One region of the Streptomyces sp. NPDC014891 genome, then DNA from elsewhere that is predicted to be linked to it. Evidence: riboswitches for the same ligand, from Rfam matches in the RefSeq annotation. Region 1 holds a riboswitch; the other holds the start of a gene.

What was found. A riboswitch is a leader RNA that binds a small molecule or an ion and turns the genes downstream of it on or off. The one in region 1 is predicted to bind cyclic di-AMP.
Region 2: it holds a riboswitch for cyclic di-AMP, as region 1 does, so the genes downstream of both, ACF09E_RS32275 (M23 family metallopeptidase) here and ACF09E_RS31460 (transglycosylase family protein) in region 1, are expected to answer to the same signal.

The regions. Positions count from the first base shown of each region.
Region 1 covers NZ_JBIBWF010000013.1:191,735-199,446, reverse strand. The annotation lists gene ACF09E_RS31475 (DUF501 domain-containing protein) at 1-231, opposite strand, end outside; gene ACF09E_RS31470 (septum formation initiator family protein) at 272-742, opposite strand; gene eno (phosphopyruvate hydratase) at 837-2,123, opposite strand; gene ACF09E_RS31460 (transglycosylase family protein) at 2,497-3,219, opposite strand; cyclic di-AMP (ydaO/yuaA leader) riboswitch at 3,223-3,395, opposite strand; gene ACF09E_RS31455 (transglycosylase family protein) at 3,651-4,757, opposite strand; gene ACF09E_RS31450 (cytochrome P450) at 4,915-6,228, opposite strand; gene ACF09E_RS31445 (globin domain-containing protein) at 6,370-7,569, shown strand; gene ACF09E_RS31440 (nucleoside triphosphate pyrophosphohydrolase) at 7,603-7,712, opposite strand, start outside.
Region 2 covers NZ_JBIBWF010000014.1:136,448-144,159, reverse strand. The annotation lists gene ACF09E_RS32300 (alkaline phosphatase family protein) at 1-56, opposite strand, end outside; gene ACF09E_RS32295 (DUF5998 family protein) at 56-652, opposite strand; gene ACF09E_RS32290 (GNAT family N-acetyltransferase) at 693-3,878, opposite strand; gene ACF09E_RS32285 (HPr family phosphocarrier protein) at 4,121-4,402, shown strand; gene ACF09E_RS32280 (GntR family transcriptional regulator) at 4,548-5,231, opposite strand; gene ACF09E_RS32275 (M23 family metallopeptidase) at 5,437-6,207, opposite strand; cyclic di-AMP (ydaO/yuaA leader) riboswitch at 6,220-6,385, opposite strand; gene ACF09E_RS32270 (M16 family metallopeptidase) at 6,584-7,712, opposite strand, start outside.

The DNA of each region.
Region 1 (7,712 bases):
CAGGGTGCCGATGGCCGAGGCCGCCCGGGGGCAGGTCAGGTAGTACGTGGTCGGGAACGGCGTGCCGTCGGGGAGCCGCGGCGCGGTCTCGACGACGTCCGGGTTTCCGCACGGGCAGCGGTGCGCGATGGCGCGCAGGCCGCGGGGCGGCCGGCCGAGCTGGAGCTCGAAGGCGGCGATGTCCTGCCCGGTGGGCTCGGTGCGTTCGGTCTGCGGAGGGGGCGTTTCCATGTCTGCCTTGCTCGTATGTCGGGGCGACCGGTAGGCCGCGTCAGGGGCGGTCGGCGTGGTCGACGCCGTCCCAGAGGTTGTCGTACCAGGGGCGGTCCGCCGCGCCCTGGTCCCCGCGGGGCCGTTGCTCGGCGTCGGGGTCGTTCACGGTGAACCCGGTCTCGCCGGGCAGCACGTAGTGGAGGTGCTCGCGGGCGAGGCGCCGGACGTAGGCGGGGTCCTGGAGGCGCGCCTTCTCGTCCCGGAGCTCCTCGACCCGCCGGGCGGCGTCGGCGGCCCGGCGCTGCTGCTCCGCGATCTCGCCCTGCTGGGAGACGTAGCTCCGCATCGGGTAGGCGAGCGCCACGACCAGCGAGCAGACGACCAGGGCGAGGAAGGCGGCCCGGCCGGTGAGCCGGGAGCGGCGGGCCTGGCGTCGGGTCTGGGAGCGGTAGACACGGGCGGCGGTCTGCTCGCCGAGCAGTCTGATCCGGGTCGCGGTGGAGAACCGGTCCCGGTCCTTCGCGGCCATGTCGTGTCGCCTCCCCTGTTCACGCGGACGTCCCCGCACACGGTACGGGACCGAGTGCGGGGACGTACGGAACTGCCGGGGGTGACGCCTGCCGTCAGCCCTTGAAGCGCGGGAAGGCGCTGCGGCCGGCGTAGACCGCGGCGTCGTCGAGGATCTCCTCGATGCGCAGCAGCTGGTTGTACTTGGCGACGCGGTCCGAGCGGGCCGGGGCGCCGGTCTTGATCTGACCGCAGTTCACGGCGACGGCGAGGTCGGCGATGGTGACGTCCTCGGTCTCGCCGGAGCGGTGGGACATCATGCACTTGAAGCCGTTGCGCTGGGCGAGCTCGACGGCGTCGAGGGTCTCGGTCAGCGAGCCGATCTGGTTGACCTTGACCAGGAGGGCGTTGGCGGTGCCCTCCTCGATGCCGCGGGCCAGGCGCTCCGGGTTGGTGACGAAGAGGTCGTCGCCGACGATCTGGACCTTGGTGCCCAGCTTGTCGGTGAGGACCTTCCAGCCGGCCCAGTCGTCCTCGTACAGCGGGTCCTCGATGGAGACCATCGGGTACGCGGAGACGAGCTCCTCGTAGTACTCGGTCATCTCGGCGGCCGAGCGGGACTTGCCCTCGAACTCGTACGCGCCGTCCTTGTAGAACTCGGACGCGGCCACGTCGAGCGCGAGCGCTACGTCGGTGCCCGGGGTGTAGCCGGCCTCCTTGATGGCCTCGACGATGAGGTCGAGGGCGGCGCGGTTCGACTCCAGGTTCGGCGCGAAGCCGCCCTCGTCGCCGAGGCCGGTGGAGAGGCCCTTGCGCTTCAGCACGGCCTTGAGGGTGTGGTAGATCTCCGCACCCCAGCGGAGGGCCTCGGAGAAGGACTCCGCGCCGATCGGGGCGATCATGAACTCCTGGATGTCCACGTTGGAGTCGGCGTGCGACCCACCGTTGAGGATGTTCATCATCGGAACGGGCAGCAGGTGCGCGTTCGGGCCGCCGAGGTAGCGGAAAAGGGGGAGGTCCGAGGCCTCGGAGGCGGCGTGCGCGACGGCGAGGGAGACGCCGAGGATGGCGTTGGCGCCGAGGGAGCCCTTGTTCTCGGTGGCGTCCAGGTCGAACATGGCCTGGTCGATCAGGCGCTGCTCGGTGGCGTCGTAGCCGACGAGCTCCGGGCCGATCTGCTCGATGACGGCGAGGACGGCCTTCTCGACACCCTTGCCGAGGTAGCGGTTCGGGTCACCGTCGCGAAGCTCGATGGCCTCGAACGCACCGGTGGAGGCACCGGACGGGACAGCAGCACGGCCGGTGCTGCCGTCGTCGAGGCCGACCTCGACCTCGACCGTGGGGTTGCCTCGGGAGTCCAGGATTTCCCGGGCTACGACGACGTCGATGGACGGCACGAGCATCTCCTTTTTGGGATGTGACGCTGGATGTGACGCAAGGTCGGTGCAGGGTCGCTTGGCCTTGCGACAAGAGCCTAACCGGCTCGCGGGCTCCGGCCAGCCGGGCGCCCGCCCCCTGGGACGAAAAAGGACCCAAGGGCATGCATGTCGGGACGAAGGGCCCCAGATCTACCGGCGGGTAACCGCCGCGGCGGGCCGGTCGTCGCGCCGGCCCTCCCCTCTACTCCGGTCTTCTCTGGCCTTCTCCGGGCGCGGGCCCGAAACGGGGGAACCCCGGCCCGGCGCGCACGGGGGATGGGCGCGCCGGGCCGGGGTGGTCACCGCGGGAGGGTCGGAGGGGCCGCGTGAGCCGCCGGACTCACGCGGACCGCCGGGCTCACTTCAGGTGGAGCTGCTGGCCCGGGTAGATGAGGTCGGCGTCCTCGACGACGTCCTTGTTGAGCTTGAACAGCTCGGCCCAGCCGCCCTTGACGCCGTGCGCCTGGGCGATCTTGCTGAGGGTGTCGCCGGTGGCGACCTTGTACTCGCCGTCGCCCTTCTTGACCTTCTTGCCGGTCGGGGTGGTGACGGTCTTCTTCGCGTCGGCCTGCGGAGCGGCCTGCTGCGCGGCCTTCTTCGGGGCCTGGCGCTTCTCGCTGCGGGTGGTCGGCTGCTCGGCCTTCCGCTCCTGCTGCGGCTGCTGGGTGCTCTGCTGCGGCGCGCTCTCGGCGGCGCCGCCCTCGTAGGAGGCACCCGAGAGGCCCACGCCGCAGGACGGCCAGGCGCCCTTGCCCTGGCCCGCGAGGACCTTCTCGGCGACGGCGATCTGCTGCGACTTCGACGCCTGGTCGGCGGTCGAGGCGTAGGCGGTGCCGCCGTACGCGGCCCAGGTGGAGGCCGAGAACTGCAGACCGCCGTAGTAGCCGTTGCCGGTGTTGATGGACCAGTTGCCGCCGGACTCGCAGGCGGCGACGCGGTCCCACTCCGAGGCCGTGGCGGCCGAGGCGGTGCCCGCGGTCATCAGCGGGGCGGCCACGGCGACACCGGTGACGCCGACGAGCGCGGCGACCTGGGTGGCCTTGGAGGGACGGCGGTGTTTGCCCTTGGCGGAAAACAGCATGGGGATTCTCCTCACCGACGCCTGTGAGGTGAGCTGTCGGGTTCGGGCCGGAAGGTGCCCGGCCGCGTGTCCTAGCACGCGGCTTCACCCCAAGCCGGTCTTCGGCCGTCTGTCTCAACGGCCGGGACCGGCACTTACCTTGGGTCCCCCACTCCTGCCTTCGGCGCTTGCGCGACGATGCCCGTCGGCCGACGGCAGGATTCGGCGTTTCGGTCGACGGGGCCCGCGGTGGCGAGCGGTGACGACCGTAGACACAGACCCACCGGAAGTTCAAAGACCCTCATAGGGGAGAAATCGCCCCTGCTTGCCTTCCGGTGGGTCGTGTTTGTGCAGGTGAGAGGTGACGGGAGCAAAGTTTGCGGGCGTGACACGCCAGTTGGGGTGAAGAGACCCATGTCTCACTTGCCCAGAACCGGACATACGCCCCCGAACTACTCCGCCGACGCGGTCGAACCGTTCGTCAGGTCAAGCGCCTGACCAGGGAGGATGAGGTCCGGATCGAGGCCCACGGTCCGCCGGTTGGCGTCGTAGAGGGCGGTCCAGCCTCCGGGGAGTTCGTTCTCCTGTGCAATGTCGGAGAGGTTGTCACCCGGCTGCACGAGGTAGGAGTCCGACTTGCCCTGACTGTCCGTTGCGTCCGTTTCCTTCGAGGCGTCAGCGGGCGACGTCTTCAGCGGCTTTTCGTCCAGCTTGTTGTCCGGGGACGCATGTCTACCTGATTCGGCAGAACTGTCCGGGTTGTCGGTTTCCTCCGGTGCGGCGTCACCCCGGTGCTTGCCGGTGCCGGGGGTCGCCGACGACGGGTCGTCCGTCGGCGCACCGGGCTCGGTGGAGCCGGGCTCGCCGGGCGTCACGGACGCGTCGGGCGTGCCGGGTGCGGTGGGCGCGGCCGGGTCGCTCGGGTCGGTCGACGCGGGCGGGCTCGTCGGCGCGGTCGGCGAGACGGGTGCGGTCGGCGAGACAGGCGTGGCGGACGCGTCGGGCGACGCCGTCCCGGGGGCCTTCTGCTCGGCCTCGGACTTGTCGGCCTCCTCGGCCCCCTTGTCGGCCTCGGCGGCCTCTCCGGAGGTCCCGGGCAGGCCGGCGTTCCAGTTGGACTCGGGGACCGGTCCGGTGGGGGCCTTGGGGACGCTCGTGGGGCCGGGGTCCACACCCGGGGACGCGCCGTCGTTCTTCAGGCCGGCGATCGGCGCGCAGGTGGCCCACTCGTTCGAACCCTTGGCGAGGGCCTTCTCGGCCACCGCGATCTGCTGGGCGCGACTGGCGAGGTCCGGGCTGGGCGCGTACGACAGGCCGCCGTGGCGCTCCCAGCTGTCCTGGGTGAACTGGAGCCCGCCGTACATGCCGTTGCCGAAGTTGGCGCTCCACTGGCCGCCGGACTCGCATTCGGCGACCCGGTCCCAGGTGGCCGCGTCGGCGGCGGAGGCGGACCCGGTGGCGAGCAGCGGCAGCGCCATGGCGGAGCCGGTCACGCCCGCGGCGACGACGATGGCGGGGGCCTGACGGGGGCGACGGTGACGTCCGTTCCCGGAACGCATAGAAGCGCCTTTCGCGTGACGACTGTGTGGGCGCGCCCGAGTTGTCACACCTGGCCGAATTACTCAACCACGTTGACGAACCGAGCTGACGGGGAAGGTAGCCGTATTCGAACGCTCATCACAAGTCGATGCACCCGCGATCACGTGAAGATCACATTTATGACGGACTCTCACTTTGTGTGAGTCGCACGGAAGGGGAGAACTCGACCGGAAGCGTGCGCAAACCGCGCATGATGAGCCCTCCGCGCCAGCGCAGTTCCGCGGGATCCGCGGCAAGTCGCAGGTCCGGCAGCCGGGTCAGCAGGGTGGCGAGCGCGGTCTGTCCCTCCAGCCGGGCGAGCGGCGCGCCCAGGCAGTAGTGGATGCCGTGCCCGTACCCGAGGTGCTGGTTGTCGCGCCGCGCCAGGTCGAGCACGTCCGGCCCGTCGAACCGCTCCGGGTCCCGGTCCGCGGCGGCGAGCACGACGAGGACGGGGTCGCCCGCCGGGATGTCCTGCCCGCCGATGGTCAGGGGCTCGGTCGCGTACCGCCAGGTGGCCATCTCCACCGGACCGTCGTAGCGCAGCAGTTCCTCGATCCCGGTCTCCAGCAGCCCGGTCTCCCCCGCCGCGACCGACGTCTGGAGCAGCTCGCGCTGCCCGGGGTGGCGCAGGAGCTGGTACATGCCGTTGCCGATGAGGTTGACGGTCGTCTCGAAACCGGCGAAGAGCAGGATGAAGGCCATGGCGGCGGCCTCGTTCTCGGTGAGGTGCTCGCCGTGGTCGGAGGCCTTGATGAGTCCCGAGATGAGGTCGTCGGCCCCTTCGTGCCGCAGGCCTTCCCGCTTGCGGTGGATCAGCTCGGCGAGGTAGCCGCGCATCTTCTTCACCGACCGCGCGACCCCGCCGCGTGGCCCGCCGCCGTGCCGGATCATCATGCCGGCCCAGTCGCGGAAGTCGTCCTGGTCCTCCTCGGGCACGCCGAGCAGGTCGCAGATCGCGTAGATGGGCAGCGGGAAGGCGAACTCGTGGATGAGGTCCGCGCTGCCCTTCTCCACGAAGCCGTCGATGAGCCGGTCGGTCAACTCCTGCACGCGGGGGGTGAACTCGGCGACCCGGCGGGGAGTGAAGGCCTTCGACACCAGCCGGCGCAGACGGGTGTGGTCCGGCGGGTCGATGTTGAGCAGATGCGTCATCAGCTCGGCCTTGCGCTCGCCCGGAATGCCCGTCTTGCCCTTGGCGTGCGGGGACTCGTCGTGATGCGCGGGGTTCTTGGAGAGCCGCTGGTCGGCGAGGGCCTGCCGGGCGTCCCCGTACCGCGTCACCAGCCAGGCCTCGACCCCGCTGGGCAGTGTCGTCCGGTGCACGGGCGCGTGCTCGCGGAGCCAGGCGTACGCGGGGTACGGATCGCTCGCGAACTCCCAGGTGAAGAGCTCGGGCGCGGGGGCCGACGCGGGGCAGGAGGCGGGCGGGGTGCCGGGGGTGGTGCTCACTCCCCGACGGTACAGGGCGGTCCGGGAGGGGCGGTCCGGCGGTCCGGGGAGGCGCGGTCCGGCGGTCCGGGGGGCGCGGTCTGCCGGATCCCGCGATCAAGAAGGGGGTGGTGCCCTAGATTCTTGTCGGTGGATCCTCAGATGCTCCGGAGCACGTTCGCGGTGGTCGAGAGACGGGCCGAACACGCCGTCACCTTCTTCTACTCGCATCTCTTCTGGAACAACCCCGCCATGCGCGAGCTGTTCCCCGAGGACATGCAGCCCCAGCGGGACCGCCTCTTCGCCGCGCTCACCCATGTGGTGACCCACCTGGAGTCCCCCGGTCTCCCCGGCTACCTGGGGCAGCTGGGCCGCGACCACCGCAGGTTCCTCGCCGACCCCGGGCTCTACGCCGCCGTCGGGACGAGCCTCCTCGCCGCCTTCGCGCACGCCGCGGGACCCGCCTGGACCCGGGAGGCCGAGAAGGCCTGGGCCGAGGCGTACGGACACGTCGCCGACCTCATGATGGCCGGGGCCGAGGAGGCGGCCGCGGCCGGCGAGCCCGCCTGGTGGGACGCGGACGTCGTCCGGCACGAGCGGCGCGGCGAGGACCTGGCCGTCCTCACGCTGTGGCCCCGGCAGCCGCTCCCCTTCCTCCCGGGGCAGTACGTCAGCGTCGGCTCGCCGCGCGTCCCGCGCGTCTGGCGCACCTACTCCCTCGCGGACGCCCCCCGCCCCGACGGCACGGTCGAACTCCATGTGAGCCGGATCCCGGGTGGCGCGATGAGCACGGCCCTCGTCGCCGGGACGCGTCCGGGCGAGAGGCTGCGGCTGAGCGCGCCCGGCGGCGGCCTCACCGCGTGCACGGAGCCGGGCGGACTCCGTACCTATATATGCGCGGGCACGGGCTGGGCGCCGGTGAGGGCGCTGCTGTCGGAGGCGGCGGAGGCCGAGCCCGACCTGCAGGGGCGGCTGTTCATGGTGGCGCGCGCGAAGGAGTACCTGTACGGCCGGGAGGACGCGGAGCGACTGAAGAAACGTCTCAGCGGTCTCAGCGTCACCTACATCACCTCGGCCCCCGGCCACCGCAAGGACCAGGCGACGGAACGGCTCGTCCAAGCGCTGCGGGCCTGCGTCCACTGGCCCGCGCACGACGTCTACCTCGCCGGGCCGCCGGGCTTCCTGACCGAGGTCGCGGAGGTGCTGGAGGAACTGGGCACCGACCCGTACCGCATCCACCACGACACCCTGCAGCCGGTGGGCCGCTTCACCGCCCGCCCCCACACCGCGGCGGAACGCCTCCTGGGCCCGCCGCCCCCGCTCTGGCACAACCCGGGGGCACGGGTCCCGCGCGAGCGGTAGCGCCGGCCGCCGGCGCGGGCCGCCGCGGCCGCGTCAGGCCTCCACGCCCTCCGCCGCCCGGATCGCGTCCCGGTAGGCGCGGGCCGCGGCGCGCAGAGCCGCCTCCGGGTCCACGCCCTCCGCCTCCGCGCGGACCGCGAGGG
Region 2 (7,712 bases), on a different contig from region 1:
GCCAGCGGAACCGGGTCGTCGGGCCAGCCGTGGGTCGCGGCGGTCGGCTGCACCATCAGCGGGTCGGGGCGGCGGTGGCCGCGATGGCTTCGGACAGGGCCTGGGCGAAGACGAGGGTCTGCCGGACGGTGTCCGGGCCGTCGCCGGCCTCGCTGACCCGGAGGCTGAGGTCGTCGGCGGTGGCGTTGCCCGTGTAGCCGTGGTCGGCGTCGCAGTTGGAGTCGCCGCAGGCGGCCGGCTCCAGGTCGATGCGGGAGACGGCGCCCCAGCCGATGGTGAGGACGACCTCGCGGGGCAGCGTGCCCGGGGTGTACGACTCCGGGTTGGCGACGACGCGGCTGACGACGACCGAGGAGATCCGGTCGAGCTTCACGGACTCGGTGGACGTCGTGGCGTAAGGCGTCGGGGAGCTGCTGTCGGCGGCCTGCTCGTCGGTGTGGCTGACGATGAAGCGGTGCGGCGTCAGGACGAGGACGGTGACGTGGCGCCGGACCTCGTTGGCGTCGAAGGTGGTCTCCTGGTGCACGACGTACGACGCGACGGCCTCGCCGCCGACGGCGGCCTCCACCGCCTCGGCCACGAGGGCCGGGTAGTAGCCGCTGCGCTCGATCGCCGCGCGCAGCCCCTGGGTCGTCGTACCGGTCTTCGCCATGGACTCCATCCTACGGGGCTGCGGGCCCCCCTCAGGCCCTTCAGTAGCTCGGCAGGCTGCGCGGGCCGAGGTCGGTGCGGGGCGGCGGCGGGGCCAGCCGGACGGTGGCGCCGAGGACGGACAGTCCGCGGGGCGCCACGACCACCGGTTCCAGGGAGACGGCGACCACCTCCGGGTGGTCGTCGACCAGCCGCGACACCCGGAGCAGGACCTCTTCGAGGGCGGGGGTGTCGACGGGGGCGGAGCCGCGCCAGCCGAAGAGCAGCGGCGCGGTGCGGAGGGAGCGGACCAGGTCGGCGACGTCCCGGTCGGTGGCCGGCACCAGCCGGTGGGCCGTGTCGCCGAGCAGTTCGGACGCCGCCCCGGACAGGCCGAAGGAGAGGACGGCGCCGACCGCGGGGTCGATGGCGGAGCGGACGACGGTGTCGACGCCGCGGGGCACCATCGCCTGGACGACCGGCAGCAGCTCCTCCGGCTTGCCCAGGACCTCCGTCAGCTCGGCGTAGGCCGTGCGGAGCTGCCCCTCGGACGCCAGATCGAGCCGTACGCCCCCGAGGTCGGGGCGGTGGCGGAGGTGGGGCGCGGTCGTCTTCAGGGCCACCGGGTAGCCGAGCCGGGCGGCGGCCGCGACGGCCGCGTCGGGGGTGGGCGCGGGCAGGGTGGGGCGGACGGTGATCCCGTACCGCCCGAGCAGCTCCCCCGCCTGGGCGGTGTCGAGGGTCACACCGCGGGGATCGGCGTCCTCGCCGCCGAGCACCCGCCCGATGAGCGCCGCCGCCCCCGCCTCGTCGATGTCCTCGTACTCGGGCACCCGCCCGGGATCGACGGCCTGCCGCCGCCACTCCCCGTACCGCACGGCCTCGGCCAGCGCCCGCACCGCCCGCTCGGCGGCGGGATAGGAGGGGATGGCGGCGGGCGGGACGGCGGCGGAGGCGGAATCGGTCGCGGGAGCCGGGGCGGGGGCCGCGCCGGGGTGGCCGGGGGCCGGCGGTCGGGGGGACGCGGCCGCGCCGGTCGGCGCTCCGGGGGCCGCCGTCGCGCTCGGGACGGGCCCCGGGGCGCCGGCGTCGTGACCGGGCGGCACGCCGCGGTCGTGTCCGGCCGGGAGGCCAGGACCGGATCGGGCCGGACCGGATCCGGCCGGTCCGGACCCGTCCGGGATGCCGGGGCTCGCACCGTCCCGGACGCCGGGGCTCGCACCGGTCGGGGCGCCGTGACCGGACGTTCCGTGACCGGCTTCTCCCGGCGTCCCCGGGGCCGCCCCCGCCGGGGTTCCGGTGCCCGGCGCGGCCGGCCGGGGCGTCGGGTCCGTGCCGCCGGTGCGGCCCGGGGCCGTCGGGCGGGTGCTCGTGGCGACGGCGAGGGCCTCCGCGAGGCCGCCCATCTCGACGTGCACGACGACGACCGGCTTGGTGGGGGCCTGGGCGGAGGCCACGGCCTCGCGGAGGGCGGCCGCGAGGACCTCGCCGTCGCCGAACTCGGTGGCGCCGTTCTCGCCGACCCACGGGATCGCGGTCACGACGACCGCGTCGGAGGTCTCGTCCGCGAGCGCCGCGGCCAGCGCGTCCCGGAAGTCCGCGGGCTCCGCGGCCGTGGTCAGGTCGAGCGGCCGGAGCGGACGCAGCCCCTCCGTGAGGCAGGCGTCGTAGGTGAGCAGCCCGAGGGACTCGGAGTTGCCGAGGATCGCCACGCGGGGTCCGTCGGGCAGCGGCTGGGCGGCGAGCAGCAGGCCCGCGTCCACCAGCTCGGTGACGGTGTCGACGCGGATCACGCCGGCCTGGCGGAGCAGCGCGGAGACGGTGGCGTGCGGGATGCGGGTGACGGGCACGCGGTGACCGGGGGGCGCGCTGCCGCTGTGCCGGGCGCCCTTGACGACGACGACCGGTTTGACGGCGGCGGTGCGGCGCGCGAGGCGGGTGAACTTCCGGGGGTTGCCGATCGACTCCAGGTAGAGGAGGACGACGTCGGTCCCGGGGTCGTCGTACCAGTGCTGGAGGAAGTCGTTGCCGGAGACGTCGGCCCGGTTGCCCGCCGAGATGAAGGAGGACAGCCCGGCGCCCCGCCGGTGCAGCCCGGCGAGGAGGGCGATGCCGATCGCGCCGGACTGGGTGAAGAGCCCGATCCGCCCGGCGGCCGGCGTCTGCGGGGCGAGGGAGGCGTTGAGGCGGACGTCGGCGGCCGTGTTGATGATGCCGAAGGCGTTGGGGCCGATGATCCGCATGCCGTACGAGCGGGCCTGCCGCACCAGCTCGCGCTGCCGCTCACGGCCCGCGGGACCGCTCTCGGCGTAGCCGGCGGAGAGGACGACCAGCCCCTGGACGCCGTGTTCGCCGCAGTCCGCGACGACCTCCGGCACCCGTTCGGCGGGAACGGCGACGATCGCGAGGTCGACCGGCTCGCCGATGGCGGCGACGGAGGGGTGGGCGGGGACGCCGTCGAACTCCACGGCCCCGCCGCCCTCGCCGAGGGCGGCGTTGACCGCGTACACGCGTCCGGTGAACCCGGCCCCGAGGAGGTTGCGCAGGACGGTCCGGCCGACGCCGCCCGGGGCGCGCCCGGCGCCGACGACCGCGACGGACCGGGGCGTGAGGAGTCGCTGCACGGAGCGGGCCTCGGCCCGCTGCTCCCGGGCGCGCTGCACGGCGAGGGAGCGGTCGGTGGGCTCCAGGTCGAGGTGGAGCCGTACGGAGCCGTCCTCGAAGCTGCGCTTCTGGGTGTAGCCCGCGTCCGTGAACACCTTGATCATCTTGGTGTTGGCGGGGAGCACCTCGGCGGCGAAGCGCCGGATGTCCCGTTCCCGGGCGACCGCCGCGATGTGTTCGAGCAGGGCGGAGGCGACGCCGCGTCCCTGGTGCGCGTCCTGGACGAGGAAGGCGACCTCGGCCTCGTCGGCGGGGAGGGAGGCGGGCATGCCGCGGTCGTCGATGCGGTCGTAGCGCACCGTGGCGATGAACTCGCCGCCGACGGTCGCCGCCAGGCCCACCCGGTCCACGAAGTCGTGGTGGGTGAAGCGGTGCACGTCCTTGGCGGAGAGCCGGGGGTAGGGGGCGAAGAAGCGGTAGTACTTCGACTCGTCCGAGACCTGCTCGTAGAAGCTGACGAGGCGGTCGGCGTCGTCGGCCGTGATCGGCCGGATGCGCGCGGTGCCGCCGTCGCGGAGCACCACGTCCGCCTCCCAGTGGTCGGGGTAGTCGTGCTCCGGCGGCTGGTCCGACGCGCTCTGCATGGGGTCAGCCTACGGCCGCGGATCGGCGGTGGCACGGGTCGCGCCCCGGTGGCGGCACGGACCGCGACACGGCGGCGGCATCGCTCGCGCGGCGGGGGTCGGCCGTGCAAGGTAGGGAGCACGCCCCGTAGGGCGGGGAGGGCCGAAGGGCGGTCCGATCCGGGCCGAAGGTCGGCGCGAGCACGGAGCATCCCGTGAGAGACTGGTCTAGACAACCCGCTTGAGACTTGAAGGGCAACACCATGGCTGAGCGCCGCGTCAACGTCGGCTGGGCCGAGGGCCTGCACGCCCGCCCCGCGTCCATCTTCGTCCGTGCCGCCACGGCTTCCGGCGTTCCGGTGACGATCGCCAAGTCGGACGGCACCCCCGTCAACGCCGCCTCCATGCTCGCGGTGCTCGGCCTGGGCGCGCAGGGCGGCGAGGAGATCGTCCTCGCCTCGGAGGCCGACGGCGCCGAGGCCGCTCTGGACCGTCTGGCGAAGCTGGTCGCCGAGGGCCTGGACGAGCTTCCCGAGACCGTCTGATCCGGGTCGACACCCACCGCACGGCGAAAAGGCCGTGACCGCCGGAATTCCGGCGGTCACGGCCTTTTCTGATTTCTCCCGCGGCCTTTTCGGGCAGCGCGGAGCGACGGCCTCGAATTCCTATTCCATGTATACGATGCGCGCGTTAATTCCGGGAACCCGCCGTGTTGACTGCATGTTGCGAAACCCTCACACGGCCGCCGGCCGGTTTCCTGAGGCGGTGCAGCGGCTGCGTGCGCTCGGCGTGCAGCGCGGTCAGCGTCCTGGCCCGCTCGGCGTCGCCGCGCGCCACGGCGTCCACGATCGCCCCGTGCTCGGCCCAGGCGTCCACCGGCCGCTCGGGCTGCTCGACCGCGTACATCCAGGCGATCTTGTGCCGCAGCTGGGTCAGCAGGGCCGTCAGGGCCGGACTGCCGGAGGCCTGGGCCAGCGTCTCGTGGAACCAGCCCCCGAGTGAACGCAGATCCTCGCCCTGCCCCCGCCTGGCCCGCTCCTGCCCCAGCCTGACCAGGCCGCGCAGCACCTTGAGATGCGCCTCCGTGCGCCGCTGGGCGGCACGGGCGGCCCCCAGCGGTTCGAGCAGCGCCCGCATGTCGAGCAGATCGGCGGCCTCCTGCTCGGTGGGCTCCGCGACCTGCGCCCCGGCGTGCCGGCGGGTGACCACGAAGCCCTCGGACTCCAGGGTCCGCAGGGCCTCGCGGACCGGAACCCGGGAGACCCCGTACCGGCGGGCGAGCTGGTCCTCGGTCAGCCGGGCGCCCGGCTCGAAGACGCCCGTGACGATGTCGTCCCGGATCGCCGTGCATACCGAGTGCGCGGGAATGCGCATGTCCGACCTCCGCCTTGGTCCGCGCGAGTCAATTAACCGGCGCCTGTTCTGCGCCCGATCTGCGACTCTATTGCAGCGCGCCGGAATTTCCGATGCCCCGGCGGAATATCGATGTGCCGCGCGCGACGAAAAGCCCCGGCTCTGTACGAGCCGGGGCTTTTGCGATGCGGTGGGGGCGGCGCGAGGAGCCGCCCGGGGCGTCGGGTCAGACGTTGACGCCGCGGGCGCGCAGATACGCGACCGGGTTGACGTCGGAGCCGTACTCGGCGGTCGTCCGCGCCTCGAAGTGGAGGTGGGGTCCGGTCGAGTTGCCGGTGGAGCCCGAGATGCCGATCCGCTCACCGGGCTCGACGGTCTGGCCGACGTAGACCCCGATGGAGGACAGGTGACCGTACTGGGTGTACGTGCCGTCGTTCATCCGGATGACGATGTTGTTGCCGTACGCGCCGCCCCAGCCGGCCTCGACGACGGTGCCGGAGCCGACGGAGACCACGGTGCTGCCGTAGGCGGCGTGGAAGTCGACGCCGGAGTGGCTGCCGGAGGACCAGAGCGAGCCGCCGGTCTTGTAGCCGGTGGACACGTACGAGCCGTCGACGGGGAGCTGGAAGGAGGCCAGGCGGCGGCGCTCGGCCTCGCGGGCGGCGCGCTGCTCGGCCTCGCGGATCTCCTTGGCGCGGGCCTCGGCCTTGCGCTTCGCCTCGGCCTCGGCCTTGGCCTTGGCGGCGATCTCGTAGGCCTCCCGCTCCTGGGCGGCGGCCTGGGCGTCGATCCGCTCGGCGAGGTCGTCCTCGGTGATCACCTTGGTGAGGCCGGTGTCCTCGAGGGAGCGGTCGTCCGTGTCGGCGGCGAGCGCCGGGGAGGCCAGGGTGCCGATGACGCCGGCGGTGGCGAGGGTCGCCGCGCCGGCGATGCCCGCGCCGCGGCGCGCCATCCGGCTCGGAGCACGATGCTTCCCGGTGGCACGGGTGAACGCCATGTAGGGGCTGGTCCTTTCCTTCCCTCTCGCCTACCGGGTTAGCTGACGGGTTCGGAGCAGGAAGGTCTCCTACGAGCCCCTCCGTACGAGACGAAGGCGCCCGATTCACCCCAGGGACTGCGTGTGGGTCCCCGGCTCCCCAGGCTCGCGCCTGACGGGGACTCGGCGATGTCTGTCCGATGCCGCGGGTGCGGCACGTGCAACTGACGAACAGACGGCCTGACGCTATGCGGATCGTCTTTCAATCACCAACCGGACAGGCATTTTGTAAGACATGCCACAAGGCAAAAGCCAACCCTTGCCCCAATACGGACAAAGGGGAGGACCCCGACGGGCCGGGCCGTCGGGGTCCTCCCCGTCCTGCGGACCGCGTGAATCAGCCGGTCACGACGGTCACTTCGCCGATCCCGAGCGCCCGCACCGGCTCCGCGATCTCCGACGCGTCGCCGACGAGCACGGTGACGAGACGGTCGACGGGGAACGCGCTGACCACGGCCGCGGTCGCCTCGACCGTGCCCGTCCCGGCCAGCCGGGCGTACAACTGCGCCTGGTAGTCGTCCGGGAGGTGCTGCTCGACCTGGTCGGAGAGCGTCGCGGCGACGGAGGCGGCCGTCTCGTACTTGAGCGGCGCGACCCCCACCAGGTTCTGCACGGCCGTCTCCCGCTCTGCGTCGGTCAGGCCCTCCTCGGCCAGCGTCCGCAGCACCTTCCACAGGTCGTCAAGAGCCGGACCGGTGTTGGGCGTGTCGACGGAACCGCTGATGGCGAGCATCGAGGCGCCGTTCCCCCGGCCGTCCGAGCGGAGCACCTGCCCGAAGGCGCGCACCCCGTACGTGTAGCCCTTCTCCTCGCGCAGGACCCGGTCGAGCCGCGAGGTGAGGGTGCCGCCGAGGCAGTAGGCGCCCAGGACCTGGGCCGGCCAGACGCTGTCGTGCCGGTCGGGCCCGATCCGGCCGATCAGCAGCTGGGTCTGGACGGCGCCGGGGCGGTCCACGATGACGACCCGTCCGGTGTCGTCGGCGGTGATCGGCGGCATCGGGAGCGGCTCGGCCGGCTCGCCGGACCACGCGCCGAGCGTCTCGGCGAGGACCTTGTCCAGGTCGACACCGGTCAGGTCGCCGACGACCACGGCGGTGGCCGTGCCGGGACGCACGTACGCCTCGTAGAAGGCGCGGACCGCGGCGGCGTCGATCGCCGCGACGGTCTCCTCGGTGCCCTGGCGCGGCCGGGAGATCCGGGCCTCCGCCGGGAACAGCTCCTTGGAGAGCTGCTTGGCGGCGCGGCGGGACGGGTTGGCCGTCTCGTGCGGGATCTCGTCGAGGCGGTTGCGCACCAGGCGCTCGACCTCGGTCTCCAGGAACGCCGGCGCGATCAGGGCCTCGGAGACGAGACCGAGCGCCTTGGACAGCCGGGAGGCGGGAACCTCCAGAGAGACCCGGACGCCCGGGTGGTCGGCGTGCGCGTCGAGCGTGGCGCCGCAGCGTTCCAGCTCGGCCGCGAACTCC